Lichenicola cladoniae: one gene and its partner. The protein of the gene in region 1 interacts with the protein of each later gene in a pairwise test. Links are inferred from orthologs where the notes say so. Each region holds a gene or a part of one and is shown in the gene's direction. Other genes may lie near its edges. The genes, in order: HN018_RS09220 and recJ.

Region 1 (16,035 bases):
ATGGCCGAGGTGTCGACCACGTGCTTGAGATCGTTGGCGGCACCCACCTCGGCCAGGCGGCGGAGGTCGTGGCTGTGGGTGGGCGCATCTCCTTGATCGGTGCGCTCGGAGGCTTCGAGGTGAGCGCTCCCGTGGCTCCTTTGCTGTTCAAGGATGTGGTCATCCAAGGCATCGGTACGGGTCATCGCCGCGCCCTGGAAGACCTCGTCCGAATGGTGGACCGGACCGGCCTGAAACCTGTGATCGACACACGCTACTCGATAGACGACCTGCCCGAAGCGCTCGACCATTTGAGCCGCGGCCCTTTCGGCAAGATAGTCATCGGCGTGTCGTGATGGTGACGGCGTGGGGCGTGTTGATGAATGCTTCCGCCCTGGATGCAACATTCCGGTATCGATCAGAGACAGGCGCCAACAGGTAGAGGCCATCATGCGCGGGACAGATGCACTTGAGCGCCGGCCGGATCAGGCGAGCAGTTCGCGCACCATCGGGATGACGCGGGTGCCGTAGAGCTCGATGCTGCGCATGATCGTCTCGTGCGGCATCGGGCCGGCGCTGTATTTGAGGTCGAAGCGCGAGAGGCCGAGGACCTTGGCGGTGGCGGCGATCTTGCGGGCCACGGTCTCGGGCGAACCGACATACAGCGAGCCGTGGTCGGCCTCCTGGTCGAACTCGGCGCGTCCCATCGGCGGCCAGCCGCGCTCGGCGCCGATCAGGTCGCGCATGGTCTTGTAGTCGGGCCAGAGCTGGGCGCGCGCCTGCTCGTCGGTATCAGCGACATGGCCTGGCGAATGGACCCCGATCGGCTGCACCGGCCTGCCCAGTTGCGCGAACGCTCGCCGATACAGGTCCACATGGCGGCCGAACCGACGCGGCTCGCCGCCGATGATCGCCAGCATCAGCGGCATGTCGTAGCGGGCTGCCCGGACCACCGATTCGGGGCTGCCGCCGACCCCGATCCAGGTGGTGAGGGGCCTGGTCTCGGTCTGTGGGAACACGCTCTGGGCGACCAGGGGCGGTCGGCTGGCACCCTTCCAGTTCACCGGGTTCTGCCGGACCAGGGCTGCGAACAGGTCGAGCTTTTCCTCGAACAGGGCCTCGTAATCGGACAGCGCATGGCCGAACAGCGGGAAGGATTCGGTGAACGAGCCGCGCCCGAGGATGACCTCGGCCCGGCCGTTCGATGCCGCGTCCAGGGTGGTGAAGCGCTGGAACACCCGGATCGGGTCGTCCGAGCTCAGCACCGTCACCGCCGAGCCCAGCCGGATGCGCCCGGTCAGGGCGGCGATGGCGGCCAGCACGATCTCCGGGGCCGAGACCGCGAAATCGGCGCGGTGATGCTCGCCGATGCCGATGAAGTCGATCCCGACCCGATCGGCCAGCACCCCCTCGGCGATGACGTTCCTGATGACCTGCGCATGCGGCAGAAGCCGCCCGTCCGGGCCGGCGGTGACGTCGCCGAAGGTGTCGAGCCCCATCTCAAGGTGCTGTGGCATCCGGTACCCGTTCCCGCTGTTGCGCGGTTCGACGCATAGAGGGCGCCGATTGCCGACGCAAACCAGACCGGCACGAGGGATGCGCTCGAATGGTTCGACGTGGCGGCCATTGTCCCGTAGAGTGCCCGGTCCGAAGTCGGCAGCGATTCACCCCGCCGCTGCCCTCAAACTGCCAGCTTGCCGTAACGGGAAGCAGTGCCTCTTGACCCGAAGGTTCTTCTTCCTGGATGCCGACACCTTTCTCCCCGGACGATCTCAGCCGGTTCTTTGACGCGAGCGTATTGCGGCGCGGACGCTCCCTGATCCTGCTCGGATCGGTGACCGCCACGCTCGAGGACGGCTCCATCTCCGTCGCCGTGGATCACCTCGAGGCGCGCCATACCGCCACGGTCGCGCCGTCGCCGCGCGGCGACAAGGTGGTGTTCCCCAGCCGGTGCAGCTGCGGCCAGTCGGCCTGCCTGCACATCGCGGCTGGTGCCCTTGCGGCACTCGATCGCTATCCGGCGCTGCGCAAGCCGGAGCGCAAGCTACCGCCGGGCGCAGATGCCGATCCGGTCGGCGAGGAGCGCCATCGCCTGCTGTTCGAGCTCTCGCCGAGCGAGCCGCCGCACGCCTGCTATGTCGAGACCCTGATGGTGGGGGAGCGGACCGGCGTGGCCGTCGCGACCACCCCGGCCCGCATCCTGGCCGACCGGTCCAGCACCGAGAGCAGCCGGATCATGGCGCGGCTGCTGGGCAGCGGCGAGACCAGCCGCAACCCGGTGGCGCCGGCATCGGTGACCCCGGTGCTCGGCCTGTTGTCGCGCCTCGGCCGCGCACGCTGGCAGGCGACGCAGAAGACGCTGGTCCGCGGCGAGGAGCGCGCGTTCCAGGCCGACGTCGCCCCGGAGATGCCCGAGCACTCGGCGATCATCCTGGGTGACGCCGGCCCGTGGTACGTCGATGCGGAAACCGGCGCGCTTGGCCGGGTGCGGCTGCGCCAGGCCCCGGTCGTACCCCGGGCGGCCCCGGTGCTACCGTCGCCGGCGCGTCCGATCGTCAGGCCATACGGCACCGGCCCGCGTCCGCCGGACCGGTCCCGCTTCACGCCGAGCCGGCCCGCCACCTCGCGTGGCGGCCAGTCCGGACGGAAGGTCACCACCACCATCGACCCGGTCATCCGAGAACATCCGCCGGCGCCGGTCCTGCGGCTGCGCCGGACCGAGTGCCCGGACGAGTCCGGTCACCTGAAGATGGTCGACGCCCTGACCGTCGAATTCGATTATGACGGCATCCTGGTCGCCAGCCACGACGACCGGCAGTTCCTGCGGGTGCATCGCCCGGGAGACCTGCCGGGGCATCCGAGCTTCGTTCGCCGCAACACGGCCGCCGAGGCCGGGGCGCTCGACGTGCTGCGGCAGCACGGCCTCACCCAGATGCGCGTCGCCGACCCGACCAACGTCAAGGGCCAGATGGTGTTCGTCTATCGCACCGGCGATGCCACCGACCGGTGGCAGACCTTCGTGCTCGACCAGGTGCCGGCACTCGAGGCGGAAGGCTGGCAGAACAAGATCGAGCGGGTGTTCCTGCCGAGGGCGGTCGCGGCGCTGGGCGATTACGATGTGCGGGTGACCGATGCCGAGGCCGGCAAGTTCTCGCTGGATTTCGGCGTCGAAGTGGACGGCACCCGTATCCCGTTGCTGCCGATCCTGTCCCGCCTGCTCGAGCGCGGCGGCATCGAGGCGGCGAAGATCGTCGATGACGAAGTGATCACCAGTCTCGATGACGGGCGCATCCTGAAGCTGCCGGCCGAACGCATCCGTCGTTTGCTGGCGGTGATGTCGGACCTGATCGAGTCTGCGTCGCGCCTGGGCGAGGACCGGCTGCTGCTGTCCGACGGCGAGGCCGAGACGGTGCTCGGTCTCGAGGATCTGCTCACCACGCGCTGGGAAAATGCCACCGCGATCGAGGCGTATGCCGAGCATTTCCGGCACGACATGACGCTGCCGACGGTGGCGGTCCCGGCCAGCTTCACCGCCACGCTGCGTCCGTACCAGCAGCAGGGCGTCAACTGGCTGCAGCACCTGCGCTCGGTCGGGCTGAACGGCTTCCTCGCCGACGACATGGGTCTCGGCAAGACCGCGCAGACCATCGCCCATATCGTCATCGAGGAGGCCGAGGGCAGGCTCGACCAGCCGGTGCTGATCGTGGTGCCGACCAGCCTGGTGGCCAACTGGACCGCCGAGCTGGCGAAGTTCGCGCCGCATCTCGGCGTCGTGGTGCTGCATGGGGTGAACCGTCACGAGCGGCGCGCCGACCTGACCGGCATCCATGTGGTCGTCACCACCTATACGGTGCTGACCCGCGACATCGAGGCGATGAAGCAGCTGCCCTGGCACCTGGCCGTGCTCGACGAGGCGCAGGTCATCAAGAGCCCGGATGCGATGTCCACCAAGGCGGTCTGCCAGCTGACCACACGGCATCGGCTGTGCCTGTCGGGCACGCCGATCGAGAACAACCTGCAGGAATTGTGGTCGGAGTTCGCGTTCCTGATGCCGGGGCTGCTGGGCGATCGGAAGGGGTTTGCCAAGCGCTTCCGCCGCCCAATCGAAAAGGACAACGACCCGCAGCGGCGCGCGCAGCTTATCCGCCGCATCAAGCCGTTCCTGATGCGCCGCACCAAGGCCGAGGTGGCGACCGACCTGCCGCCGAAGCACACCATCCTGCGTCGCATCGATCTCGCAGCCGACCAGCGCGAGCTGTACGACACCATCCGCGGCACGCTGTACGACAAGGTGCGCAAGCAGGTGGCCGAACTCACCACGTCGCAGAGCCGGATCGTCATGCTCGATGCGTTGCTGAAGCTGCGCCAGGTCTGTTGCGATCCGAGGCTGGTGAAGCTTCCGTCGGCGCGGCTGATCGAGAGTTCCAGCAAGCTCGACGAACTGCTGGAAATGATCACCGAGATGATCCCCGAGGGACGCCGCATCCTGCTATTCTCGCAGTTCACCACCATGCTCGATCTCATCAAGCCGCGCCTGGTCGAAGCCGGTATCGAATTCGCAGAGCTGCGTGGCGATACGCGCGATCGTGCGGAGCCGGTACGCACGTTCGAGAGCGGCGCGGTCTCGCTGTTCCTGATCAGCCTCAAGGCAGGCGGCCGCGGGCTGAACCTGACCTCGGCGGATACGGTCATCCATTATGATCCGTGGTGGAATCCCGCGGCGGAGGATCAGGCTTCGGACCGGGCGCATCGGATCGGCCAGACCAAGCCGGTTTTCGTGTACAAGCTCATCGCGGCGGACACGGTCGAGGACCGGATCGTCGAACTGCAGCGCCGGAAAGCCAACCTCGCCAACATCGCGCTGAGCGAGGACGAGGAGTTCAGCGGCGTCGATGTCGACGATGTGGAGTTCCTGTTCGGCAGTTCCATGCAACCGGAGCCGGTTGCAGCCGAGATGTCGGAGACGGCGTGATTATTGCAGTGCCGAATCTATCCCTGCTCATCGAAGGCGGCGCCCCGTGAAGATCATCCTGGCCGGAACCCCGATGATCGGGCATCTCAACCCGCTGCTTTCCATCGGCAGGATCCTGGTGGCCGGCGGCCATGAGGTCGTCGGGCATACCGCAAGCGCGCACCGGCATCGTTTCCAGGCGGCCGGTGCGTCGTTCCAGCCGTTCGACGACGTCATCGACCAGGATCTCAGCGATCTCGACCAGGTCTATCCCGAGCTGAAATCCCTGGCCTCCGGGCCGGAAAAGCTGATGTTCCTGTTCAAGCGCGTGTTCATCGGGCGGCTGGTTGCCCAGGATGCGTCGCTCAGGGCACTCCTGGGTCGCTTCCCGGCCGACCTGGTCCTGACCGACAATCTGTTCCTGGGGACGTTCCCGCTTCTCCTGGGTCCGCGCGACCAGCGCCCGGCGATCGCGCATTTCGGCGTGACGCCGCTGTTCACCACCCGCGACGACGGTGCACCGCACGGTCCAGGGCTGCCACCGGCGAGCGACGATGCCACGATCGCCGACTACCGGATGATGCGGGACATGATCGATCCGGTGTTCTTCGGACCGATGCAGCAGGAGATCGATCGGGTCCTGGCATCGATCGGTATCGGCCCGCTGGCGACCAAGCTGAACGATGCCAGCGTCATCCTCCCGGACCTGTTCTTCCAGCCGACCGTCGATGCCTTCGAATATCCCAGGCGATCGCCGCCTGCATCGCTGCACTTCATCGGCGCGCTGCCGCTGCCCGCCATCGAGACCCCGCTGCCCGACTGGGCCGGCGATGTCTCGCGCGCCACGACGGTCGTTCTGGTCACGCAAGGGACTTTGGCGAATCACGATCTCGGCGAGGTGGTGGCGCCGACCCTGGCGGCGCTGAAGGACCGGCCGGACATCCTGGTGGTGGTCGCGACCGGCGGCCGGTCGATCGAGACAATTCCGGGGGAAATTCCGGATAATGCGCGGGTGGCGGAATTCCTGCCTTACGACTGGCTGATGCCGCAGGTCGATCTCGTGGTCACCAATGGCGGCTATGGCACGGTCAATTTCGCGTTGAGCCAGGGCGTGCCCCTGGTGGTGGCCGGCACCAACGAGGACAAGGCGGAGGTCGGCGCGCGGGTGTCGTGGAGCGGAGTCGGGATCGGCCTGCAGACAGACACGCCCCGGCCGGTCGCGCTGCGGAAGGCGATCGAGCGGGTGTTGGGCGAGGACCGGTATCGCGAGGCGGCCGAACTCATGGCGCAGCGCTTCCTGGATGTCGACAGCGAGAACACGGTGCTCCGGCTGTTCGAGGCGGCGATCGCGAACCATGTCTCCCCCCACCCCGATCCTCGACCGATCGTGCTGGAGATGAGCTGACGATGGGGTGGCTGAATGCCGCAGCACGGGGCGGAAACGGGAGTACACGATGAGCAGCCTCTACCGAGAAGCGATCGACGAACTGCAGGACGTGTTCTCGAGGATCGACGACGGCGCGGTCGATCGCGCGGTGACCATGATCGCCGAGGCACGCAAGATCGTGGTGTTCGGATGTGGGCGCGAGGGGCTGCAGATACGCGGGCTTGCGATGCGCCTGTTCCATATGGGGCTTGCGGTCTCGGTGGTCGGCGACATGACGACGCCGCCGGTCGGGGGTGGCGACCTGTTCGTGGTCACCGCCGGACCGGGCGAGCTGTCCACGGCATCGGCACTGCTCGAGATCGCCAGGCGCGCCGGCGCCAGGATCCTGTTCATCACCGCGCAACCGGAAGGCCGGAGTGCGGCGTACGCCGATCAGGTCCTGGTCCTGCCGGCACAGACGATGGCGGACGACCAGGGCGAGGCGAAGTCGTCCACATTGCCGATGGGCTCGCTCTACGAAGGCGGCCTGTTCATCCTGTTCGAGGTGATGGTGCTGAAGCTCTGCGAGCGGCTGAAGATCGGTCCCGACGACATGCGGCACCGCCACACGAACCTCGAATAGCCTGCGCGGCCGGCCGACCGATGCTGGTTGTCCTGGCGATCGTCCTGGCGCTGGTCCTGCTCGCGGTGACGGCACAGGACGCGTTCGAGGTCATGTTGCTGCCGCGGCGGGTGTACCGGCGCGTCAGGCTGGCGCGGCTGTATTTCCGGTCGGCCTGGTCGGCGTGGATCTGGGTGGCGGACCGATGGTTCGCGGGCGACCGCAAGATACGCTTCCTCGGCGTGTTCGGCCCGCTCTCGCTGGTGATCCTGTTCTCGCTCTGGGCGGCGTTGTTCATCATCGGCTTCGGCCTGCTGCAATGGGCGCTGCAGGGTCATTCCCGGCCCCCATCGGCGCTGAGCGAACAGGTCTATATGAGCGGGGTGACGTTCTTCACGGTGGGCTATGGGGATATCGCACCCCACACCGCGCTGAACCGCATACTGGCCGTTGTCGAAGCAGGCCTCGGGCTCGGCTTCATCGCCGTCGTGATCGGCTACCTGCCGGTACTCTACCAGTTGTTCGCGCGGCGCGAGGCGCATGTCATCCAGCTCGATGCCCGCGCCGGCTCGCCGCCCACCGCGACCACCATGATCGTTCTTCATGCGGAGCCCGGCGGTCTCGCGAAACTCGACGAGATGCTGCGGGAATGGGAAACCTGGGGCGCGGAACTGCTCGAGAGCCATCTCTCCTATCCGATGCTGGTCTATTACCGCTCGCAACATGACAACCAGTCCTGGCTCGCGGCGATGGCGGCGGTGATGGATACCAGCGCCCTGGTCCTGGTCGGGATGGAGGACATGCAGCCGCTCCAGGCGCGGATGACCTTCACCATGACGCGCCAGGTGATCGTCGAGATGTCCCGGGCCCTCGGGATCGGCCCGTCGCCTTTCGAGGGAAACGACCGGCTGTCGCACGAGACCTACCTGGCGATGGAAGAGGCTTTCGGGAATGCCGGAGTGAACTGGACCGGAAGCGCTGATGCGGAGGACGTGCTCCATGCGCTTCGGTCCACCTACGAGCCGCTGCTCGACGGGTTGAGCAGGCGCCTGTCGCTGCAACTGCCGCCATGGCTCCCGCCCGATGGTGCGGCGGGCCACTGGCATGGCGGGCACCGTGGCCTGATCGCCAAGCGGCTGGTCGAACAACTCTCGGGCCCCGGTCGCCAGGGCGTCACGCCCGAACCGTCGTCCGGGCGGTTCGCTTCGCGCCTTCGCCGGCGGCTGCAGCGGAAGTAGACCGCGCCCGTCGATCGGCAGGACGCGAAAGCGGATGCCGACGCGACGCGCCGGGTCTGGTCGGCGCGGGTTGAAGAACCTATCATGAACGCATGGTCGAGCAGATCGTCATCACCGAGAAGTCCAGCCAGGCCAAGGACATCCGCGATGCGGTCGGCAGTCGCTACGGGACCATCCTGCCGGCCGAGGGCCATCTGTTCGATCTGCTCGAGCCGGAGGAAGTCGAACCAAGCTGGAAGCGCTGGACGCCGGTGCTGCTGCGTCCCGAGGGTCTGTATGGCACCCGTCCGGCCACCGGCGGCAACAAGGCGTCAAAGCTCAAGGCGATCCGCGAGGCGCTGGTTTCGGCGAAGCGGGTGTGGCTCGCGACCGACTGCGACCGCGAGGGCCAGCTGATCGGCCAGGAAATCCTCGAGCACTACAAATATCGCGGCGAGGTCCGGCGGGTGATGTTCACCGCCCAGGATGCCGTCACCATCCGCGACGCCTTCACCAATGCGCGGCCGAACGGCGAGCACGCGGCGCTCTACCAGGCGGCCGTCGCACGGCGGCAGGCGGACCAGATCTACAATCTCTCGCTGACCCGCACTGCGACCGTCACCCTCGCCCGTGGCGCCCGCACGGTGATCGGCGTGGGCCGGGTCAAGACGCCGACGCTCGCTATCGTCTGCCGGCGGGAGCTGGAAATCCGCGAGTTCGTGGTCCAGCCGTATTTCGAGATCGTGGCGACGGCCACGGTGGCGACGGGGCAGTTCCGGATGCGGTTCGCGCCCAAGGAGCGGATACCGGATCGCGCCACGGCCGAGGCGATCGCGGTGCTGGCGGACGGCGCCGACGGCCCGCTCTCGGTCAAGGTCGAGGACAAGCGGCAGGCACCACCCCGGCTGCACGACCTGCCGTCGCTGCAGAAACTCTGCGCCTCGCGGTTCGGCTGGTCGGCGGCGCGCACGCTGGAGGTGGCGCAGGAGCTCTACGACGGCTCGGGCAAGAAGATCATCACCTACCCTCGTGCCGAAACCCGCTATTTGCCCGAAAGCCTGATCCCGCAGGTGCCGCGCATCGTCGAGGCGCTCAGGGTCGGCCAAAGCTTCGCGGCGATCCCGGTGCTCGATCCACCGCTGGTCCGGCGCGGCATGAGCGGCACCTTCAGCGACAAGGGGCTGGCGGGCGCGAGCCATCATGCGGTCATCCCCAACCACAATACCGTCGATAATTTGCGCGCGGTCTGGCCCCGGCTCAGCGCGGACGAGCGGCGGTTGTTCGACGTGATCGCGCGGTCCTACCTCGCGGCGATGATGCCGGATTTCCGCTACCGGCAGACGACGGCGCTGCTGGATGTGCAGGGCTACGTGTTTCGGGCCGCGGGTCGCCAGCCGATCGAGATGGGTTGGCGGGCGGCGTTTCCCGAGTGGCAGCCGGCGGAGGAAAAAGGCGACGAGGCGCAGCTGTTGCCGGCGCTCCGGTCGGGCGAAACCGCGTTGCTGTCCGAACCGAAGGTCGAGGACAAGGAAACCCGCCCGCCACCGCGCTACAACGAGGGCACGCTGATCGACGCGATGCAGAATGCCTGGCGCTTCGTGCCGGACGAGGCGTTGCGCGAGCGGCTGAAGGAGGCGAAGGGCATCGGCACGCCGGCGACCCGCGCCGAGATCATTCGCGGCCTCAAGACGCAGGAGTTCCTGGTCATCGACGGCAAGAACATCGTGCCGACCGATCGTGGGCTGGCCCTGTTCGACGTGCTGCAGAAGGCCGATCCGGCGCTGGTCGATCCGGGTGTGACCGCCCAGCTCGAACGGCTGCTGGATGACGTGCTGGTCGGCCGCACCGAGATGATGAGCGCGATCGACGCCGTGTGCGCGCAGGCCTCCCGCATCATCGGCCGCCTGACCGAGCACGCTTCCAGCGGTGCGGCGCCGCTGGTGATCGCGGCGGCAGGACCGCCCGGGAAGCCGGGAGCGGCGGGACGATCCGGGCCGCCCACGCCGGCGATGAAAGCCTATGTCGAGAGTCTGGCGAAGCAGAAGACCATCAAGCCGCCGCGCGGATATGCAAGTTCCGGCGCCGTCTGCCGCGCCTTCCTGGACAAGCATGCGGCATCGAAACAGGTGTCGGCCCAGGCGCCGGAGAGTTCCAAGCCAGTGACGCCACGCAGGCGCGCGGCTCCGGCGAAAGCGCGGGCAGCCGCCACCCCGGGTGCGAAGAAACGGACCGGTGGGAAGGCGCGAGCCGCCAAGGCGCCGGTTGCATCCGGACCGGCTGCGGGGGGAACCGAGATCCGGCTCAACATTCCATACGGGAACAAGGATGCCGCCCAGAAGCTGGGCGCGCGATACCGCGACGGCGCCTGGTATGTATTGGCCGGCCTCGATCTTTCCGGCTTTCGCGACAAGGGTTGGCTGTGACCGCGCAGTGCGGGCAGCGGTTACGACACAGAGGCTTTGCACTATGACGGATCACGTGGAAACGCTCCGGGCAGCCGCCCTGGGCGATGCCAGGGCACGAGCCTTTGCCGCACTCGAGCCCGATCGGAAAATACGCAACCCCGATACCCTGGCTCGGGAGTTTCTTGATCCGGGTGAACGGCCCGATCCGGATGAGCCCGAGCAGGTCGGGAAGTTCCGGACGAACCTGGAAGCCGTGCTGCCCGGAGCGTATTATTTGCAGAATGCCCGGACATTCCATCTCGACGCCTGCTTGCGCCGGGCGATAGATGGTGGCTTCAGGCTGGTGGTCTTGCTCGGAGCAGGCTTCGATACGAGAGCACACCGTCTTGCCGGTGCGGAACACGATGTCCGGTTCTTCGAGGTCGATTTCGGGGAGATCCAGCGTGAGAAGAAGGCGGCGCTTGAGCACCTGCCGGGTTCCGGCGCGAGAAACATCCATTATGTTGCGAGCGATTTCGAGGCGGACGCGCTTGCGGACATCGCCGATGCGCCCGGCTACGATTCTTCGGAACCGACGTTCTTCATCTGGGAAGGTCGCTCGGTCGATATGACCGAAGACGATGTGGACGCCGTGCTGGACTTCGTCAGCCAGCATAGCGTGCCGGACAGTGGCATCGTCTTCGACTACGTGCCGCGATCGATGATCGACGGCTCGGTCGCCTATTACGGCGGCGAGGAGTTCCGCGCGTTCATGGACCAGTCTGGGCGGCCGTTATCGTTCGGAATCGAGGACCGGAATCTGCGACGCTTTCTTGCGCAACGGAACTTCGAGCTCACGGCACTCGTGACGAACCATGAGCTGGAGACGCGATATCTGATGGATAGCGATGGCGTGCCGCACGGGCATGTTCCCGGTTATGCCCGCATTGCCGAGGCGACGATCATACGACGGCGTGGAACCTGACGGCTGGCGCTCGATCGGATGATGCCCTAGCCGGGAGACATCGCGCGAAGGATTGCCGGGGTGGCGCTCTTCACCTGGAAGTAGCCGCGCGTGGCATGTGGCCAGGTCAGCTCGTCCCACTGTCGACGCACCCGCAGGCAACCGGGTGGCAAGGCATCGGCCGATGGACCCACCGGCGCCCACGCCGCGACGACCGGCAGGCCATCCTCCCAACCGGGCACAGCGATGGCGGCGGCGCATCCGAACCACTGCCCGGCGCGATCCAACGCGTCGGCCATCGCTTCCCGGTCGGCCTGCCGGACCTGTTCCGAAGCATTGGGCGCATGCGCGACCAGTCCGCCGACACGGGTGACCCGGCAGCCCAGCTTCAGGGTCTCCGGGTTCAGGTCATCGAGATGCAGGAGCAGTGCGACGTCACCCGTCGGCACCGGGTCCGCGGACGGCAGCGGAACCAGGCTGGGAGGGTCGATCTCCTGCAACGGCTCCGGGCTCTCGTTCAGGCCGGTCGGGGAAAAACGGCCGTCGGTGAAGCGGCGGATGTTTTCCGCCCGCGCGGCATAGGCCTTCCCCTGTGTATGCAGCCCGGCGACCCAGCGCCACGACAGGGTGTTGCTGGCCGGATCTCCATCAAGCAGGTTCTGCAGGAAGAAATCCGCGCCGAGCACCCAGGGCAGGCGGAGGGTGAACACCCAGATCGAGGCGAACCACATCCGTGCGTGGTTGTGCAGCCAGCCATGCTCGACCAGTTCGCGCGCCCAGTCGTCGAAGCCGTCGATGCCGGTACGCCCGGACACGGCGTCCTGGTAGGCGCGTCGCAGACCGGAGTTCGCTGCCAGGCGCTCCCGCTCCGCCGCAACGTCGTCGAGGTAGCTTGTCCAGGCTGCAGGATGGGCCTCGAGGTTTCCCTTGAAGTAGGAGCGCCAGAACACCTCGTCGATGAACTTCTGCGCAGCCTTGGGACCATGCTCGGCCAGCGCGGCCCCGACGACCTCCTGCTCCAGCAGCAGCCGGCGGCGCAGGTAGGGCGAGAGTTCGCTTGTGGTCGCTCTTCCCAGGGGCCCTGCGTCGGTATTCCGGTTGGCGGCGTAGACGGGGCCGAAGCGCGGGACGGCTTCGGTCAGACGGTCGAGTGCAGCGCCGCGGGTCAGGACGATAGGACGGTTCATCACTCCTATATGGAGCCCTGCCCGCGAGCTACCATGCAGCCGGCTGATCACCGATGTTCACGACAACGTCGGCCACGACTGGATCCGATGGTTCAGCCGAAGCGTCCTGCGAGCCGCCGCGCGAGCCATCAACCAGACAGATCGCCGGTGACGTCTTCCACGCGTTCAACAGGGCCGCGTCCTGCAAGATCCGCCCGTCCTGGCCAACACCGGAGTCCAGTTCACAACAACCGGACACGCCGGCTCGGCAGCCGCAGAGACTCCATTGCCCTCGACGAGCCGCGTGAACGTGGCCGTCCGAGACGTGGATGATCCGGGGACCACCCGCCGCCAGCCTCTGCGCATCCGGGCCAACCCTGGGACGGACTTGTCCGCCACCCACTCAATCGACCGCCTGGGGTGCCGCTCGTGGCTCTACTGCCCCACCCTGTATCCGCGCTCGCGCCGACATGAACGGGCCGACAGGCTGCCGCTCGGGGGCGAAAAGTTGCAGGCCCACAGGTTCCGGCATCGCGACGTAAAGCGCCTCGATGCCACCTCGCGCGTGGTAGGTCTCATGCCAGAATCCTGCGTCTGCCGACAGTTCGCGGACGCTTCGCCACCAACCGGCATGCGGTTCGCTGCGTGTAAACCGCTCTAGCGTGTCGAGATCACGCCAATACTGGCGGAAGCCGAAGTGAAGCAGGCTGAACTTCATGCCTTCATGGGCGAGCAGGCCGTCCGGTCGGTCGCGCATGATCTTCGCCATCCCCGGACCGATCCGGCGCATTGCACGCAGGCCGCGCCACCCTCGCAACCGGAAACCGAGCATGATCATCACCAGATCGGGATACTGCGAGAGGTCCACCGACCTCCGGATCGTTGTTGCTTGCATAACCCGGCTTCCCATTGTTTACAGTGTAAACGTATCAGAGCTGGGTATACACTGTAAACATGGTCGATGAAATCTTATCGGATCTTCACGGACGCCTGATCGCTGCTGCCCTGACCAGGCTCGAGCGGGGCGACGAGATCGGGTTGCGTGCGATCGCGCGTGATGCGGGGGTTTCGGCGATGGCGCCCTACCGCCATTTCCGCGACAAGGCCGCGTTGCTCGCAGCGGTGGCCATGCACGGCTTCGACGACCTACGGACGGTGCTGCTGGCGGCAGATGATCAGGCGGACGCGTGTCTCGCGCTCGTGGCGCAGGGGGAAGCCTACCTGGCCTTCGCCCGGAGCCACCCCGCGCTGTTCAGGCTGATGTTCTCCGATCACGACGGCGGCCCTCCACCGGTCGAAGACAATGCCTATGGCGTGATGGTCCGGAGGGTGCGGCAACTTGCTCCGGCAGATCTCGAGACGGCGACGCTTGCCTGCTGGGCGGCTGTCCACGGCATGGCCACCCTAGCGCTCGATGGCAGCCTCCCCCCCAATGGCTCGCCCCGTGAACGCGATGCCCTCACGCTGGTCATCATGGGGCTTGTCGGGAATTCCCACGCACCCTGATCACGATGGTTCTTCTGTCGGTGGACGGTCCCGCGGGAAATTCGGAGGGCCGCCCGAGATCGGGATCATCGGAGGCCCCGTCTCTATCGTCATCGAGAAGGAGACCGGAACCCCTGTAGCGGGGCGGGTCAGGTAGCACTCGTTCGAGCTGTCCGCAGCCTTCATACACGACATGATGGCGTGCAGGTTATCGACCCGCAGCGCGCTCCGCGACTCCCGAAGCGACCGTTGCCGTCTTGATGACCGGCATAGCGGCGTCGACCGTCCGGACCGGGTCCGGTCTATGCTAGTGAAGGCCATGGCAGAGAAAGACTATCAGGACCTTCGCGCCCTGCGCTGCATCATCGACCGGGGAAGTTTCGTTGCCGCCGCGAGAGAGCTTCGGGTATCGCGCTCCGCACTCAGCGAGACGATCCGCAGGCTTGAGGATCGTGTCGGTATTCAGCTCCTGAACCGGACGACGCGCAGCGTCAGCCCCACGCCTGCCGGCGAGCGGCTGGCAATGCGATCAAGTTCAGCATTCGAGGAAATCGACGCGGCGCTGAGGGAGGCGAATGCAACCAGCGGCGATGTCGCGGGACCAATTCGGGTTCATGCGCAACGCCTGGGCTACCAGCTGTTCCTGCAGTCCCTGTTGCCCGGCTTTGTTCGCGACTTTCCCAGGATCAGCGTGGAAGTTCAGATCGACGATGCCGGCGTGGATATCGTGTCGGAGCGCTTCGATCTCGGGATAAGGCTCGGGGAGTTGCTGGAGCAGGATGTCATCGCGTTCGCGCTTCAGCCTCCCATATGCCAGATCGCCGTGGCCGCCCCGGCCTATCTGGATCGGCATGGCGTTCCCGATCATCCTCGCGAGCTGTGCCACCATCTTTGTCTCGTGTTCAGGTGGCCGGGCCATGCCGCGCTCTACAACTGGGAGTTCTACGAGAACGGAGCATGGTTTTCCGTCCCGGTTTCCGGCCCCCTGACCTTCAATGACCAGCGGGCGGCACTCGATGCGGCGATTGCAGGGGCGGGCATCGCGTTCTGGGTCGAGAGCGAGGTGAAACCCCATATCGATTCCGGTCGTCTCGTCCCCCTGCTAACGGCCTACTCCGAGGTTTTTCCCGGCTTCGCGCTCTACTATCCCCGGCATCGCCATCGATCGGCAGCCGTGACGACGCTGATCGGGGCGATCCGCGACGCCGCCAGGCGGTAGGGTATTGTGCCCTCATTTCCGAACAAGGCATGCGGAAGTGCCGGTATTAAAGCAGGCCGTTTGTGGCCCTACCTGATGAAGCATCATCACGAGGAGCCTCACCATGAACATCGCATCTATCCCAGCCGGGGAATTCGACGGAAAAGTTGCCATCGTGACCGGGGCGGCGAGTGGGATCGGCCGGGCAACCGTGGAGCTGCTTCATGCACGCGGCGCGTCGGTCGTTGCCGAGGATCGTGATCCGGAGGTCCGCGCGATGGCTCGTCCCGGCGTATTTCCGCTGGTCGCGGATGTGGCGGAAGACGGGGCGGCGCGGCAGGCCGTGGCAGCCGCCATCGAACAGTTCGGCCGGCTGGATGTTCTCGTGAACAACGCAGGCATCATCATCAACAAGCTGGTCGTGGACATGACGGTCGAGGAGTGGGACCGCATTTTTGCGGTCAATATCAGGGGCGTGTTTCTGCATTCGCGCGAGGCGCTGCGCGCGATGATCCCCAACGGCCGGGGGGCGATCGTCAATGTCGGTTCCTACGCCTGTTTCCAGACCTTTCCGTCGATCGCCGCCTATGCGGCGTCGAAAGGCGCGCTCGCGCAATTCACCAGGACGCTCGCAGTCGAGGCGATCGGGCACGGGATCCGGGTGAACGCCGTCGGGTCCGGGGATACTGTCACGAACATCCTC
Region 2 (15,877 bases), 130 kb from region 1 along the record:
GGTGCCACCACCACGGCCCCCCGATCACGAGCGCACCCAGGGCGACGCCGAGGCTGAACCAGACCAGGCGGATGAACCGGCGCGATGCCGATACCGGCGTGCACAGGGCGATCGCCACCGCCGCAGCGACACCCAGGATCGCCAGCGTGGGCTTGAGGGCAAACGCAACCCCGAAGCCGATCCCGGCGAGCACGGTGCGCCAGGCTGGCGCCCGGGCCCCCGGGTCGGTCAGCAGCAGGCCCAGTCCGGCGAGCGCGAAGCAGGCGGCCGGCATCTCGCTCATGCTGGTGCCGGTGGTCGGCAGGCCGGCGACACCGGTGGCGCCGAACAGCACCGCGAGCACCAGCGACAGCCGGGCGCCCGGGGTGTCGTCCGGCTCGATCCGGCGGCCGATGAACCAGGCGATCACGACGGCGACGGCGCTCGGCACGGCCAGCATCGCATCGAGCAGGTGCGGCCAGCGGTTGAGGCGGAAGCGCAGCCAGAGTGACGGCAGGTCGACCATCGGCGGGTGGAAGGTCTGGCGCTGGGCCGCGACCAGGTCGGTGAAACCGTGCTTCCGGAGCGCCGAGAAGGCGTCGTACAGATGGTAGTTTCGCAGGTCCCAGCTGGCATCCGGACCAAGCCGGACCGACAGCAGCAGCATCGCGCAGCCGAGCGCGGCGGGAACCAGAAGCGTTCCGAAACTGATCCGTCGTATCACTGGCCACCGTGCTGCAAAGGCAAAACCGGAGTCCGGCCCGGGAAACGCAACAGGCCGGGACTCGCGTCCCGGCCTGTGCGTCGTCGCGGTCTATACCGTCAGAGCTCGGTGATCGAGCTCACCACCTTGGTGACGAGGCCATAGGCGATGGCCTCTTCGGCACCCATCCAGTAGTTGCGGTCGGTGTCCTTGGCGACCTTCTCGTAGGTCTGCCCGGTCTCACGCGCGAACAGCCGGTTCAGCCGCTCGCGCATCTTGATGATCTCGCGCGCCTCGATGTCGATGTCCGTCGCCGGTCCACGCACGCCGCCCATCGGCTGGTGCAGCAGGAAGCGCGTGTTCGGCAGGCAGAAGCGCTGGTCCTTGGCGCCGGCCGCGAAAATCAGCGCGCCGGCGCTGGCGACCCAGCCGGTGCCGATCATGCGTACGGGTGCGACCGCATTCACGAAGCGGATCATGTCGTGGATGGTGTCGCCGCTCTCGACGTGACCGCCGGGCGAGTTGACATACACGTCGATCGGCTTGTCCGACGCGCCGGCCAGGGCGAGCAGGCGGCCGGTGACGTCGCGCGCCACCTTGTCGTTGATCGCACCGAAGATCAGCACCTTGCGCTGGTCGAACAGGCGCTTCTCGAGCTCGTTGATCGGCGAGGACAGGGTCTTGTTGTCACCGGGCTCGGACGGCTCGGGACCGTTGGGCTCGGGCACTTCCGGGCCGTCGGGGTCTTCGTCATCCATCCGGATAAGGTCGTTCGGCGTCATGCCGGTCATCAGGCTCTCCCTCGATCCGGTACTGGGGATCATTGCATCCATCCTGCAACCGACCCGGCACGATGCCAAGCCGGCGGGATGACGGATCCGTCCGGGGCCCGGATGGGCCTCCGGTCCGCTACATACGGTCCGCTGCATGTAGGGTGTCCGGCCGGCAGGTGAAGACCGGCCGGCGCACGATGACGACGCTGTTTGCAAAGCGGCGGCTTCTCCCGCGGGGAAGGGCCGGGTAACAGTGGCATCCTGACGCACTGCCGGAGCGATCTCCCGCATGGATCGTCGTCGTGGATGGAAGCGGATGGGCAAGGCAGGCGGCACGGTGAAGCCGGACGGACAGGGCCTTCCCCGGCGGACAGGCGGATCGGCGGCGCGTATAGCGTCCGGCCTGGCACTGGTGCTGGTGGCGGGATGCGGCCATCGCGACGTGATCGATACGCCGGTGAGCTGGTGGCACGACCTCGAAGGCGGCGCCATCGCGCAGCAGCGGCCGCCACCGCCGGGAGTGGACGATCCCTATCCGAAAATCGGCACCACGCCGGCGGCCGCTCCCCAGGTGGCCTCGCTCGACCTGCGTAAATCGGTGACCGACAACCTGGTCGAGCAGCGCAATCTTTCGGCCCGGCTGAACGCGCATGATCCGCTGCCACCGCCGGTGACCGCGATCGCCGCACCGCCAAAGACGCCGGCGCCTACGGCCACAGCGTCGTCGGCGACGCTCGACGCGGCCGACGCCCCTGCAACGCCGGCACCGGCCCAGCCTGCGGCGCCTACGACGGTGAATCCCCCCGGGGAGACCGAGCTGGCGATGCCGGACGTCATCCCGCCGGCGACCCAACCGGGCGCCCCGGCCGGCACCGGCCTGGATGCGGCCAGCGTCGCGATGCCGCAGATCCCGTCGGCGCCACCGCCGCCGCCCGGCCTGCCCGGGATCGGGACTCCGGCCGAGGTCACGTATGCGCCGCCGCCGCAGCCGCACTACGCGCTGGCCGCCCGCTCCGGCGAGGCGCTGGAATTCGCCGCCGGCTCCGATGTGCTGAGCCCGGGGCAGTCGGGAACGTTGCAATCCGTGGTCGCCAGGCGCGGCGCCGGCAGCATCTTCGTGCACGGCTATGGCGATGCGGCGTCCGACGCGCCGCGCGACCAGGCACTGGCCCTGACCCTGGCCGCCCTGCGCGCCCGCACCGTCGCGGACGTGCTGGAGAAGCAGGGCGTGCCGTCCGGATCGATCCATATTCGCGCCGACGCATTCGGTCGCGGCGCGACGGCGGGTCTGGTAGACTGATCCGACCGGCAACCCCCGAAAGCATCGCGAAGAGCCTGCCATGACCGAAGAATTCCACCGCATCCGCCGCCTGCCGCCGTACGTGTTCGCGGAGGTCAACAAGGCGAAGGCGGCGGCACGCAGTCGTGGCGAGGACATCATCGATCTCGGCATGGGCAATCCGGACAGCCCGACTCCGCCGCACATCGTGCAGAAGCTGGTCGAGACCGTGTCCGATCCGCGCTCGCACCGCTATTCGGTCAGCCGCGGCATCCCCGGCCTGCGCAAGGCGCTCGCCGGATATTACGCACGCCGCTGGGACGTGGGCCTCGACCCGGAAACCGAGATCGTCGCGACGCTCGGCTCCAAGGAAGGCCTGGCCAACCTGTCGGCCGCGATCACCAGCCCGGGCGATACCATCCTGGTGCCGAACCCGTCCTACCCGATCCACCAGTTCGGCTTCATCATCGCCGGCGCGTCCGTGCGCTCGGTGCCGGCCAAGCCGGACGACGACATGCTGCGGGCGCTGGAGCGCGCGGTCCGCCATTCGGTGCCCAAGCCGACCGCCTTGATCGTGAACTTCCCGTCCAACCCGACCGCGTATCTGGCCGACCTCGATTTCTACAAGGAGCTGGTGGCCTTCGCGCGCCGCGAGGAAATCTGGATCCTGTCGGATCTCGCCTACGCGGAAATCTATTTCGGCGACCTGGTTCCGCCCTCGATCCTGCAGGTGCCGGGCGCCAAGGACGTGGCGGTCGAGTTCACCTCGATGTCCAAGACCTACTCGATGGCCGGCTGGCGGATGGGCTTCGCCGCCGGCAATCCGCGGCTGATCAACGCGCTCACCCGGATCAAGTCGTATCTCGACTACGGCGCCTTCACGCCGATCCAGGTGGCGTCTGTGGCGGCACTGAACGGCCCGCAGGACTGCGTCGACCAGGTGCGGGCGCTGTACAAGGAACGCCGCGACGTGCTGATCCGCGGTCTGGCCGTGGCCGGCTGGGATGTGCCGTCGCCGGGCGGCTCGATGTTCGCCTGGGCGGCGATCCCGGACAAGTTCGCCCATCTCGGCAGTGTCGAATTCTCCAAGCTGCTGCTGCAGGAAGCCGGAGTCGCGGTGGCGCCCGGCCTGGGCTTCGGCGAGCACGGCGAAGGCTTCGTGCGGATCGGGCTGGTCGAGAACACCCAGCGTCTCCGGCAGGCGACGCGCAACATCAAGGCCTTCCTGACGTCGCATGACGGGGTGATCGATCCGCGCGGCGTCGGTGCGATGCGGCATGACGTGCATCTGGAAAAAGCCGGATGAACACGCTCTCGCTCCACGCCGCCGCGGCGCCCCTGCGCGTCGGTATCGCCGGTCTCGGCACCGTGGGTGCCGGCACCGTGCGGCTGCTGCGTGCCAATGCCGAGCTGATCGCGGCGCGGGCCGGGCGGCCGGTGGTGGTGACCGCGGTTTCCGCGCGCGACCGGCATCGGGCCCGTGGCATCGACGTGTCGAGCCTGGCCTGGCACGACGACGCGCTGACCCTGGCGACCGATCCCGATGTCGATGTCGTGGTCGAGCTGATCGGCGGATCCGAGGGTGCCGCGCGCACGCTCGTCGAGACCGCCCTGTCGCGTGGCCGCCCCGTGGTGACCGCGAACAAGGCGCTGATCGCCATCCATGGCGCCGGCCTGGCCTCGGCGGCCGAGCGCGCCGGCGTGGCGCTGGCCTTCGAGGCTGCGGTGGCCGGCGGCATCCCGGTGATCAAGGCGCTCCGCGAGGGGCTGGCGGCCGACCGGCTGGTGCGGATCGGCGGCATCCTGAACGGCACCTGCAACTACATCCTGACCGCGATGCGCGAGACCGGCCGCGGCTTCGCCTCGGTGCTCGAGGAGGCGCAGGCGCTCGGTTACGCCGAGACCGATCCGTCGACCGACGTGGACGGCATCGACACCGCGCACAAGCTGGCGATCCTGGCGGCACTGGCCTTCGGCCGCCCGGTCGATTTCGACTCGGTGCATATCGAGGGCATCCGCCGGATCGGTGCGGCCGACATCGCGTTCGCCACCGAGCTCGGCTACCGCATCAAGCTGCTCGGCATCGCCCGGCGCAGCGACCAGGGCGTCGAGACCCGCGTGCATCCATGCCTGGTGCCCAACACCGCGCCGATCGCGCAGGTCGAGGGCGTGTTCAACGCGGTGGTCGCCGAGGGCGAGTTCGTTGGCCGGGTGATGCTGGAGGGCAGGGGCGCCGGTGCCGGCCCGACCGCGACGGCGGTGGTGGGCGACCTGATCGATATCGCCCGCGGCAGCCTGGTCCCGGCCTGGGGCGCGATCTCCGGATCGCTGTCGAAGCTGACCTCGGTGCCGATGTCCGCGTGCCGTGGCTCGTTCTACCTGCGGCTCGACGTGCGCGACCGGCCCGGCGTCATTGCCGAGATCACCGCCGTGTTGCGCGACTGCGGCGTCTCGCTGAAGAGCATGCTGCAGCATGGCCAGGCGCCGAGCGCGCTGCCGGACGAGAGCGTGCCGATCGTGCTGGTGACGCACGAGACTCGCGAAGTCGCGATGCAGGAAGCGACGGCGCGTATTGCAGGGCTCGACGTCGTGGTGGCATCTCCGGTGATGATCCGGATCGAGGCAGGTTGATTCGACTCGTCGTTCAAGATCTTCCGCTATCAGCCAAAGGAATTCGCATGCAAGCGTCCACCGGTTCCAGCTATCAGACAGACCGCAACCTGGCGCTCGAACTCGTTCGGGTCACCGAGGCGGCTGCCTTGGCGGCGTCGCGCTGGACCGGGCGCGGCAAGAAGAACGAGGCGGATGGCGCCGCCGTCGAGGCGATGCGGCTGGCCTTCGATACCGTCGCCATCTCGGGCACCGTCGTCATCGGCGAGGGCGAGATGGACGAGGCGCCGATGCTGTATATCGGCGAGAAGGTCGGCGCCGGCGGACCGGCGATGGACATCGCGGTCGATCCGCTCGAAGGCACCTCGCTCACCGCCAAGAATGCACCCAACGCGCTAACCGTGGTGGCACTGGCCGAGCAGGGCAAGTTCCTGCACGCGCCCGACATCTACATGGACAAGATCGCGGTCGGTCCCGGCCTGCCCGAGGGCGTGGTCGACCTGGATTCGAGCATCGCGGTGAACCTGCGCAACCTGGCGCGGGCCAAGAAATGCGACGTCAGCGACCTCACTTTGTGCACGCTGGATCGCGACCGCCACGAGGAGCTGATCGCGCTGACCCGCGAGGCCGGCGTGCGGGTCATGCTGATTTCCGATGGCGACGTGGCGGGCGTGATCGCCGCCTGCATGCCGAACAGCGGCGTCGATATTTTCGCAGGCTCCGGTGGTGCGCCCGAGGGTGTTCTGGCGGCGGCGGCTTTGCGTTGCACGGGCGGCCAGATGCAGGCCCGCCTGCTGTTCGAGGACGAGGCCCAGGCAACGCGGGCCCAGCAGATGACCCCCGGCGATCCGCGCCGCCGGCTCGCCCTCGAGGACCTGGCCCAGGGCGACGTGCTGTTCTCGGCGACCGGCGTCACCACGGGCGCGCTCCTGCGCGGCGTGGTGCGGTCCGGCGACCATGCGGTGACGCATTCGATCGTCATGCGCAGCAAGTCGGGCACGGTGCGGTTCATCGAGGGGCACCATAACTTCGCGACGAAAACCTGGAGCGCCACCTGACTGCCGGCTGATGCCTGACGGCGGCCTGGTCCCGGCCATCGCCGGGGGCGCGCTCCCCGGCAGCGTGCTCGGGGTCGAGGCCAGCATCGGCCAGCGGCGCTGGATCTGGCGCGGCGCCGACAGCGCCGCCCAGGAGCGGGCTGGGCTGGCGATGTCGCAGCGGCTGGTCCTGCCCGAGATGGTCGGGCGGCTGCTGGCGGCGCGCGGCGTCGATGTCGAGACCGCGCAGCATTTCCTCGAGCCGACCCTGCGCGCGCTGCTGCCCGACCCGTCCTGCATGATCGACATGGACGCGGCGGCGGCCCGGCTGGCGCGGGCCGTCGAGCAGTCCGAAACCATCGGCGTATTCGGCGACTACGACGTGGATGGCGCCTGTGCGGCGGCGGTGCTGACCACGCTGCTGCGATCGTTCGGCTGCACCGTGCATACCCATATCCCCGACCGGATTCGCGAGGGCTACGGCCCGAACGCGACGGCCCTCGGCGGCCTGGCGGAGCGTGGCGCGACGCTGATCGTCTGTGTCGATTGCGGCACCGCGGCGGCCGACCAGCTCGCGCACATGGTCGGCCGGGCGGACGTTGTCGTGCTTGACCATCACAAGTCGGACGGTCCGGTGCCGCCGATCCTGGCCACCGTCAATCCGAACCGGCTGGATTGCGGGTCCGGCCTGAACACCCTGTGTGCGGCGGCGATCACCTTCCTCACCGGGGTGGCGCTGGTCCGGCATCTGCGCCGGGACGGGTATTTCGCCAGCCGGCCGGCGCCGGACCTGATCGCGCTGCTGGATCTGGTGGCGTTGGCGACGGTCTGCGACGTGATGCCACTGACCGGCCTGAACCGGGCGCTGGTCACCCAGGGGCTCAAGGTGATGGGAAGGCGGGCGCGCCCTGGCATCCATGCGCTGCTGGAAGTGGCGTCTGTGAAGGACGTGCTGAGCGCGTTCACCTGCGGCTTTGCGCTTGGGCCGCGGATCAATGCCGGCGGCCGGATCAGCGAGGCAGATCTCGGCTTGCGGCTGCTGCTGTGCGACGATCCCGTCGAGGCGAAGCTGCTGGCCGAGCGGCTGGATGCGGTGAACCGCCAGCGGCGCACCGTCGAGAGCGGCATCATGGACCAGGCGATGGAGCGCGGCGCCGCGCAGATCGAGGCGGGCCATGCGGTGATCCTGCTGGCGGGAACCGACTGGCACCCGGGCGTGGTCGGCATCGTCGCCGGGCGGCTGAAGGAGCGGTTCAACCGCCCAGCCTTCGTGGCGGCGGCACTCGAGGACGGCACCGTGAAGGGCTCGGGCCGATCGGTCGACGGGCTGGACCTGGGTTCGGCAATCATCAGCGCACGCCAGAACGGGCTGCTGCTGACCGGCGGCGGCCACGCGATGGCGGGCGGGTTCTCGCTTCAGGCGAGCGACCTGGACAGGTTCCACGCCTTCCTCGACGAGCGGCTGGCGGCGGCCCGGTCCCGCCCGATGGCGTCCGCATTGGCGGTGGACGGGGTGCTGACGGTGCAGGCCGCGACGGTGGAGCTGGCCAGCCACATCGACCGGCTGGCGCCCTTCGGGTCCGGCAACGAGGAGCCGCTGTTCGTGCTGTCGCGGGTCAGGGTGCTGCGGGCCGACCGGATCGGCCGCGAGGGCAACACGCTGCGGCTGATGCTGGAAGGCGAGGGCGGCGGCCCCCGGCTCAAGGCGCTGCTGTTCCGCGCCAACGAGAGCAAGCTGACCGCGACGCTGGAGGCCCGTGGCGGCCCGCCGCTGCACCTGGCCGGCTGGCTGCGGGCGGAGAGCTGGAACAACACGACTAGCGCCGGCTTCTTCATCCAGGACGCCGCGGTCGCTTGACCGCCAAAGGTCGCTCCGCTACGCAGTCGCCGTAGGTCGCCCAGGCGACACTCTGGCCCAAGTCCTGTTCGTCTAGTGGCCTAGGACACCGCCCTTTCACGGCGGTAACACGGGTTCGAACCCCGTACGGGACGCCAATCAAATTGCTCAGTGTTTCGAGAATGTGTTTTTGGCTGAGCCGGTTAGGAAAGCTTGGGGCTGGCATTGAATCTTTTCGTTCGGTAGCCTGAGGTCACAAAGAAAGGGCAGCCCCCTTGTGGCACCGCCCTCCGATCTGTCTGGCGAGGGCCAAAGTGTCTATGGAACGGTGGGCGCTAGTGGAGCAAAGGTGCCCTCACTGTCGTCGGCTGTCGGAGACCGTGTGTCGCCTCTAAGGCATTTCGAGCCTCAGCACCTTGACTGGTTCGTCTTCATACTTGCGCCAACGGCCTACGGTGCATCTTCGCCTTGCTCGACAACATCGAGGTTAAGCCCATGCGACAGTTGTGGTCGGTGCCGGCAGGTCGATTACTGCGGCCGAGGCGTGTGCGGCCCGCAGGCGAGCCAGAATTCAAGGCCGACTGAAGAACTGCGTATAGATCGCGGTTGGTGTTATGGTGCAAAGGCTCGCCGATCACGCTTCATGCCTTCAAAGACGCAATACCATTTGACGTGCCAACCTTGCGCGTCTACCCCGGCACTTGGCTCATCTCCAGGGGTCCTGGACATAGCTCGAACGCCCGGCCGCCTCTTACCGTAGCCGTCCAGATGCAAAGCGGCTCTAGGATTTCGTGCAACGGTTCAAGTCAAAGCAGGCGTTACGTCGCGTAGGACCTCGCCACGAGCGCCGGCACTTCTTGAGGCGGACGCTCCAGTTCGACCGATTTTTTCGCATCGAGACGAGATTTAAGACTCCCGCCCGTAAGAGCAGTGTTCCACACTATGGTGCCTGCGATGGTTCCGATAATCGCCTAAGTCAGCATGCTACTACCAAGGTCTTACTGAAAAGACCGGAAGCCGAATTTAGGCCTGCGTCTTTCATCAAGCGGGCGAATTAGATGTAATGAAGATCCCGGGCACCTGCGTAAGAATGGGATGAGAGTGATTGGCGGACGAGACCGAAACCGAGGCTGATACCTGCCGTAGGGCTATCACTCCACGTCTGCAAGCTGCTGGGTGGGATAGCCTTCCTCATCAGTTGCACGAGCAGCACATTATCACTCCTGGGCGCATCCTGTTTACCAAGCGCGGGACAAGGCGAGGTGAGCGTCGAAGGGCCGACTACTTATTGCGCTATCGAGCCGATGTTCCCATTGCGGTTGTTGAGGCCAAGGCCTCCTACCTGCCTGCTGCAGAGGGCATGCAGCAGGCGAAGCAATATGCAATCATGCTTGATCTAAGCTTCGCTTATTCCAGCAATGGCGTTGAAATTCTGGAATTTGACTTTTTTACTGGACTAGAAAAGCTAGTCGACACGTTCCCAGCTCCGGATGAGCTCTGGGAGCGACAGCGTATCGGCCTCGGGCTAGATCCGCGTGCAGCGGAGGTGGCGCTAACGCCTGGACGCCCTGATCCGAAGCAGCCTCTTCGCTACTACCAAGAAGCAGCAATTACTCGAGCCATTGAGGCTATTGCGTCGGGCCGCCGTCGTACATTGATTATCCTTTGCACGGGATCGGGTAAAACATCCATTGCCTTCCAGATCGCATGGCGTCTTCACGCCGCCCGCTGGACAGCAATCTCAGGCCGCTTGCGCGCACGTGTGCTATACTTGGCGGACCGCGATGTGCTGGTGAAAGACCCGCAGAACCGATACTTCGGACCATTCGGGGATGGGCGCCACCGCATCCTGGCCGGACATGCACCGGGGTCACGCGAGGTCTTCTTTGCCACGTATCAAGCTCTACTGGAAGAGGGACCCAATGACGTACGATTTGCAGGACTGCCCTCCGACTTCTTCGATTTGATTATCGTCGACGAGTGTCACCGTGGCAGCTCACGTGCTGACAGTGCTTGGCGTACTATTCTCGAGCATTTTGCGGCGGCCGCTCAGATTGGCATGACAGCGACACCGATATACGACGAGACACGCGATACCTTCGCTTATTTCGGAGCGCCGCTTTACGTCTACTCCCTAAGACAGGGGATTGAGGATGGGTATCTTGCCCCTTACAAGGTCCGTCGTGTCGTAACTGACTTTGACGCTGCAGGTTGGCGGCCGACAAGTGGCGAACTCGACCGCTACGGGCAACCTATTCCCGACGACGAATATCAGACCAAGGATTTTGAACGCGTTGTGGCACTTCGGGCTCGTACTGAAGCGATTGCTCGTCATTTAACTGAATACCTCCGCGGTACCGACCCGTTCGCTAAGACACTTGTTTTTTGTGTTGATCAAGAGCACGCGGACGAAATGCGCCGAACTCTGGCTAACCTGAATTCCGACCTGATGGTGATGCACCCTGATTGGGTTTGTCGTGTTACCTCAGATGAGGGCGATGTCGGACGCACGTATCTGGAACGCTTTCAGGATTTGGATTTACGTACGCCGGCTGTGCTGACAACGTCACAGATGCTTACGACTGGCGTCGATGCGCCGACTGTACATAACGTTGCGCTAGTCCGCGTCATCGGTTCGATGAGCGAGTTCAAGCAGATCATCGGCCGGGGCACGCGTGTCCGTGAAGATTACGGAAAAACCTGGTTTACGATTCTTGATTATACAGGTACCGCGACGGCAAAATTTGCCGACCCAGCATTCGATGGTGATCCCATTGCCGTGATGGTGGAACCGATGGATCCGATCACAGGCACCGTGCCTGATGGGGCCCTTGAGACGACTCCTCATGAGGATTCAACAGCGAATGAGGCTCAAGATGAAGGGGGCGGAACAGTCCTTGTGCCATGAGGCGGCGGACCCGCGGCCAGATCAAAATATTATGTAGATCAAGGAAGATCCCGCATCGTGTGGGACCGAGCAATGGAGCTCGATCCAGAAGGTAGGCTTGTTACCCGAAGAGTCCTTGATCGCACACGGGACGTTGTGCGCACTCTTTATGCAACGCCTGCCGCTCTCCGCACGGTCTGGGGCCTTCCTGATAAGCGGCTAATAGTAGCAGAGGCGCTGGCTGCTCACGGACTCGACGTGAAGGAGCTGGCGGAGGCTGCTGGACAGCCCGATGCTGACCCCTTTGACTTGCTCTGCCACGTAGCTTGGGACGCCCCGCCTCGCACAAGACGAGAACGAGCTGAAGAGTTGAAGCGCCGCAAACCCGCGGTTTTTGATCGGTTTGGCGGAGAGGCTCGGGCCGTACTGGATGCCCTTCTTGATAGATATGAGATTGGCGGCCCGGATGAATTGCGGCTGCCGGAAGCCTTGAAGATCAAGCCACTTTCCGCCATGGGCAACCCGCTGGAAATTGCTAGTCGGTTCGGTGGCCCAGAAGGTCTTCGGCAGGCTGTGATTGAACTGCAGGAACAACTCTACGCCGCCTGATTTGGCTGGCCCTTTAAAGAGAATCAAGATGGCACCAGCACAACGGTTGAAGCGGGAGGCTCCCCCGCGCGGCGCGGCCCAGCGGCTCGACGCCATTATTAAACAGGCTCGCAATAAGTTACGTAAGGACAAGGGCTTAGACGGTGACACAGACCGTTTGCCGTTGCTTGCGTGGCTCATGTTTCTCAAGCTCTTGGATGACGTAGAGCGTGTGCGTCAAGCAGAGGTCGCGATGGAGGGGCGGCGCTTCGACAGCGTGGTCGCGCCTCCCTATCGCTGGCGAGATTGGGCCTCGCCAAAAGATGGGCTTACGGGGGATGACCTCATCCGCTTCTTGACGATCGAAAAGGAGACGCTGCGGCCGGATGGCACGACTGGCCCAGGTCTTTTCGCAACTTTGCGCTCCCTCCGGGCTGATGGCGCACGTGATCGTCGAACGGTTGTTGCAACTGTATTTGTAGGCGTCAGCCTAAAGGCGCGTTCAGGCCACATCCTACGCGAGGTGGTAGAGCTGGTGGATGGCATCCACTTCGATGCCTCTGACGAGGTGTTCCAGCTCTCGCGCCTTTATGAGAGCATGCTGCGTCAGCTGCGTGATGCAGCTGGTTCGGCTGGCGAGTACTATACACCGCGTCCTGTCGTGCGGCTCATGGTAAAAGCACTCGACCCTCGCCTTGGCGAGGTAGTGGAGGATCCGGCGTGTGGAACCGCAGGCTTCTTGGTGGAGGCTTTTACTCACCTTCGCGATCAGCGCAAGAGTGCAAAAGACCAGCGTATCTTGCAGGAGCGGAGTATCCGTGGCGGTGAGGCTAAGCCGCTACCATTCCTGCTGGGTCAGATGAACTTGATGCTGCACGGCTTAGATGCGCCTGACATCGATTCCGGTAACGCTCTTCGCAACAAACTTACCGAAATAGGAGAGGCACAGCGGGTGGATGTCATCCTGACTAATCCCCCGTTTGGAGGAGAAGAGGAGGCGTCTGTTCTTGGTAATTTCCCAATAAATAAACGCACTTCGGAAACGGCTCTGCTGTTTTTGCAACTAATAATGCGCAAGTTACGACGTGGCGGGCGAGGCCGAGCCGCGGTTGTCTTGCCAAACGGAACGCTGTTTGAGGGCGGAGTCGCGGCAAGAATCAAGGCGGAATTACTGGAAACCTGTGACCTGCGCGCAATCATCCGTCTCCCCGAAGGAGTGTTTGCACCCTATACGGACATACCGGCCAATATCTTATTTTTCAGCACCGGAGGTCCGTCCCGCAACGTTGCCTATTGGGAGCAAACCCCGCCAGAGGGACGGCGGAAGTATACCAAAACGCAGCCAATGCTAGATGAGGAGCTAAGCGACGCGTTGGCATGGTATCGTGTCGGATTTCCGGATGATGAACGTGCTTGGATGGTGCAGGCGGAGAGCCTGCTGATAAAGGACAAGGCTGGTCGAGTCGTTTCCTGTAATCTTGATATCAAGAACCCTAAATCTGCAGCAAAAGAAGATCATCGTTCTCCATTCGAGATTATTGCATCTGCGATCGAGAAAGAGCGTGAAGCACTTCGACTTTTGGAAGACGTGCGAGTATTGCTGAGGCAAGACACGTGACGGTTCGGGAGCAGCTACATGTTGTACTAGAGGATGTACTGACACCAAACTACGACTGGATAGTCTTGGATCCTGATGCTGACTATAAGCAGGTAACCGTTAAACTCTGGGGCAAGGGCATAGTCCAGCGAGCGATCGTCAAAGGCAGTGATATCGCTGCCGCCTCTCAACTACGCGTTAAAGCCGGGCAGTTCATTGTCTCTCGGATCGATGCAAGGCACGGGGCATTCGGATTTATCCCACCTCAGTTGAACGGCGCAGTTGTTTCGAGCGACTTTCCTTGCTTTGACGTGGATAAAACCCGGCTCAACGTAAGGTATTTAGCTTGGCTCAGCCGAACTCCAGAGTTTGTGGATCTTGCGCGATCGGGTAGCGAAGGATCAACAAACAGAGTACGTCTGAAAGAGGCTCGCTTCCTAAAACAAAAGCTCATTTTGCCGTTGCTAGCAGAACAAGAGGCAATTGCGAAACAATTGGACAAGGCAGCGTCTTATATAGAAAAAAGAGCAAAAGCGGCGCAGTCAGTTAGTGATAACTTGCAAGCGATGCTGCAGGTTGTTTTCCGTCGTATCACGCGCAGTGCGCCTGTCGTTTGCCTTGGTGAGATCGCTCCGTTGGTCCGTCGTAATGTAAAGATCGAGGAAGAGAAGAGCTATACGGAAATCGGTATACGTAGCTTTTATCGCGGAACATTCCGCCGACGAACTATTCCAGGTTCTTCTTTTACTTGGCAGGAGCTTTTCTCAATCAAAGAACACGATTTGATATTCAGTAATTTAATGGCCTGGGAAGGTGCGGTAGCAATTGCGACACGGAGCGACGTCGAATGTGTCGGTAATCGACGCATGCTCACCTGTGAGGTTAATTTAAAACGAGCGGTCCCAAGCTTCATTCACTTCTATTTCACGCAACCAGAGGGTTCGGCTCGGTTGATTGCAGCCTCTCCAAGTAGCATTGCTCGAAACCGTACATTAGGCCCGGTAGCACTCCATAATCTACCGGTTCCACTGCCTAGCTTGGGTGCGCAGCAGATATTCGACTCTCTGCATACCAAAGTTCAGGCGGCGCTAGCTGCACATAACAAGGTTGAAGAAGAGCTCGCCAATCTCTTGCCGGCTTTGTTGCATCAAACCTTCAATGATCACGAAGTGGCTTTGCCGAATAAAAAGGCGACAAGGCGCCGTGCAGCCGCTTAGGTTTTATTTACGGTTCTAGACCCGTGAGTTGAGGGAGAAAAGTTTAACTTAAGGTTAGGGCATGAGGATGAACAATACATCCGGTAATGTCTGGCGTGGCGTTCATCTTGCTTAAGGCGAGGCTGCTATCTGCCGTGGTCTCGTGCATGAAAAGCGGATTGGGGCTGCACTTTCGATTTCGGCTCGGTCTGGCCCCCGTGAAAATATTTGGTTTGTGGTCCCGGCCGATTAGCTACATTTCGTGGTATTGGATGGTGTGTGGCACCTGCGCCAGCTTGTTGTGCCAAAATTTGAGTGTGCGCGGTTCGCGATTAAGCATATATTCTAACCTGATGGTAGAGACGTTCACAAGGTCATCGACCTGTTGGAGTGACCAGCAAGATGATTAAGGTAGATGTTTGATAAGCGAATTGCAGGGCCGCACGGTCGGGTATCAACCGCTGGCAAGCCTGGACGTTTTTGCGCTTACTTGAGAGCGTCTGCGGCAGCATTATTGATGGCCTTGCACAAACGAGACACCCCGACTGGGCAGGAATTCTTGGCAAGATAAGCTATCTTCTCAATGTCGCGTGTATTCAGCGTCGAGTTGATTTGAGCGGTAACAAAAAAGGCGGAGAGCAGGAGCCTTCTTGGTTTCGGCTGCGAAGTTAGGAAGCGATCTCCAATGGTCGGCTAAGATTCTTGCCACACCCTCGGACGACGCCTCGGCTATTTCCCCTCCGTCGCACCCTTAATAAAGATGGAGATACGCCGCGACAGCTCGCCACGACGTCAGCCCGTCGGCTGCAGTCTCCGCAGCATCCGCCTTCGCTGGTGGGCAAGCTAAAGACTGGGCGCCCACGTTGCCAACGAACAGAAGAAGAAACGCAGCAACGGGAAGACATTTAACGAATAGGTTTACGTTCCCGGCTTGCCCCATGCGCGGTACCGACAGGCGGCTACGCCAGCATGATGTTGTTCCCCGACTAAGACAGGCGCGATACCCGTGTAGCCTGCCCTTCAACGTTTCGACGGAAGCTGCCCCACAAAGTGCACCCGGACGGCCGAGACCCTGACCCAACAAATCAGACATCTCCACACCGCCTCCATCATCAGCCAAACCCATCACTCCCACCCTCCACCAACGTCATCGGCCAAAGCCGCTGCACCGGCCCAACCAGGACCCCCTCATCATCGGGTGTCATCGCCAGCAGCAACGCCTCGGCAAGATCCCTGCCGAGGTCGTGCAGCGATAGCGTGAAGCATGTCAGCGAGGGCGACAGGCCGCGGCTTGCCGGCGTGTCGCGGATGCCGATCAGCGACATGTCCCGGCCTGGTCGCAGTCCGGCCTCCTGCAGCCGGCGATAGGCCCCGACCGGCATGGTGTCGCC

The links.
Region 2: the proteins of HN018_RS09220 (region 1) and recJ interact in binary tests that used the Escherichia coli proteins (3 or more experiments, as listed by UniProt). The link is inferred for Lichenicola cladoniae from one-to-one orthologs.

The regions. Positions count from the first base shown.
Region 1 is NZ_CP053708.1:1,988,638-2,004,672, reverse strand. What follows is about bases 7,882-10,903. They hold HN018_RS09220 (DNA topoisomerase), read left to right. Parts: upstream 7,882-8,248; coding sequence 8,249-10,558; downstream 10,559-10,903. Other genes in these bases: HN018_RS09215 (class I SAM-dependent methyltransferase), read left to right, coding at 10,602-10,903; HN018_RS09225 (potassium channel family protein), read left to right, coding at 7,882-8,156. In the rest of the region: HN018_RS09250 (zinc-dependent alcohol dehydrogenase family protein), read left to right, coding at 1-335; HN018_RS09245 (LLM class flavin-dependent oxidoreductase), read right to left, coding at 465-1,496; HN018_RS09240 (DEAD/DEAH box helicase), read left to right, coding at 1,724-4,951; HN018_RS09235 (nucleotide disphospho-sugar-binding domain-containing protein), read left to right, coding at 4,998-6,335; HN018_RS09230 (SIS domain-containing protein), read left to right, coding at 6,385-6,939; more of HN018_RS09225, read left to right, coding at 6,960-7,881; more of HN018_RS09215, read left to right, coding at 10,904-11,504; HN018_RS09210 (FAD-binding domain-containing protein), read right to left, coding at 11,531-12,670; HN018_RS09205 (monooxygenase family protein), read right to left, coding at 13,053-13,517; HN018_RS09200 (TetR/AcrR family transcriptional regulator), read left to right, coding at 13,604-14,155; HN018_RS09195 (LysR family transcriptional regulator), read left to right, coding at 14,454-15,353; HN018_RS09190 (SDR family NAD(P)-dependent oxidoreductase), read left to right, coding at 15,457-16,035.
Region 2 is NZ_CP053708.1:1,860,184-1,876,060, forward strand. The notes cover bases 5,962-8,825. They hold recJ (single-stranded-DNA-specific exonuclease RecJ), read left to right. Parts: upstream 5,962-6,412; coding sequence 6,413-8,239; downstream 8,240-8,825. Other genes in these bases: glpX (class II fructose-bisphosphatase), read left to right, coding at 5,962-6,402. In the rest of the region: HN018_RS08620 (glycosyltransferase family protein), read right to left, coding at 1-703; HN018_RS08625 (ATP-dependent Clp protease proteolytic subunit), read right to left, coding at 802-1,506; HN018_RS08630 (OmpA family protein), read left to right, coding at 1,745-2,755; HN018_RS08635 (LL-diaminopimelate aminotransferase), read left to right, coding at 2,796-4,040; HN018_RS08640 (homoserine dehydrogenase), read left to right, coding at 4,037-5,365; more of glpX, read left to right, coding at 5,413-5,961; hsdR (EcoAI/FtnUII family type I restriction enzme subunit R), read left to right, coding at 9,324-11,126; HN018_RS29715 (type I restriction-modification enzyme R subunit C-terminal domain-containing protein), read left to right, coding at 11,199-11,714; HN018_RS08665 (class I SAM-dependent DNA methyltransferase), read left to right, coding at 11,743-13,311; HN018_RS08670 (restriction endonuclease subunit S domain-containing protein), read left to right, coding at 13,308-14,507; HN018_RS08675 (substrate-binding domain-containing protein), read right to left, coding at 15,599-15,877. UniProt on the Escherichia coli protein: Single-stranded-DNA-specific exonuclease.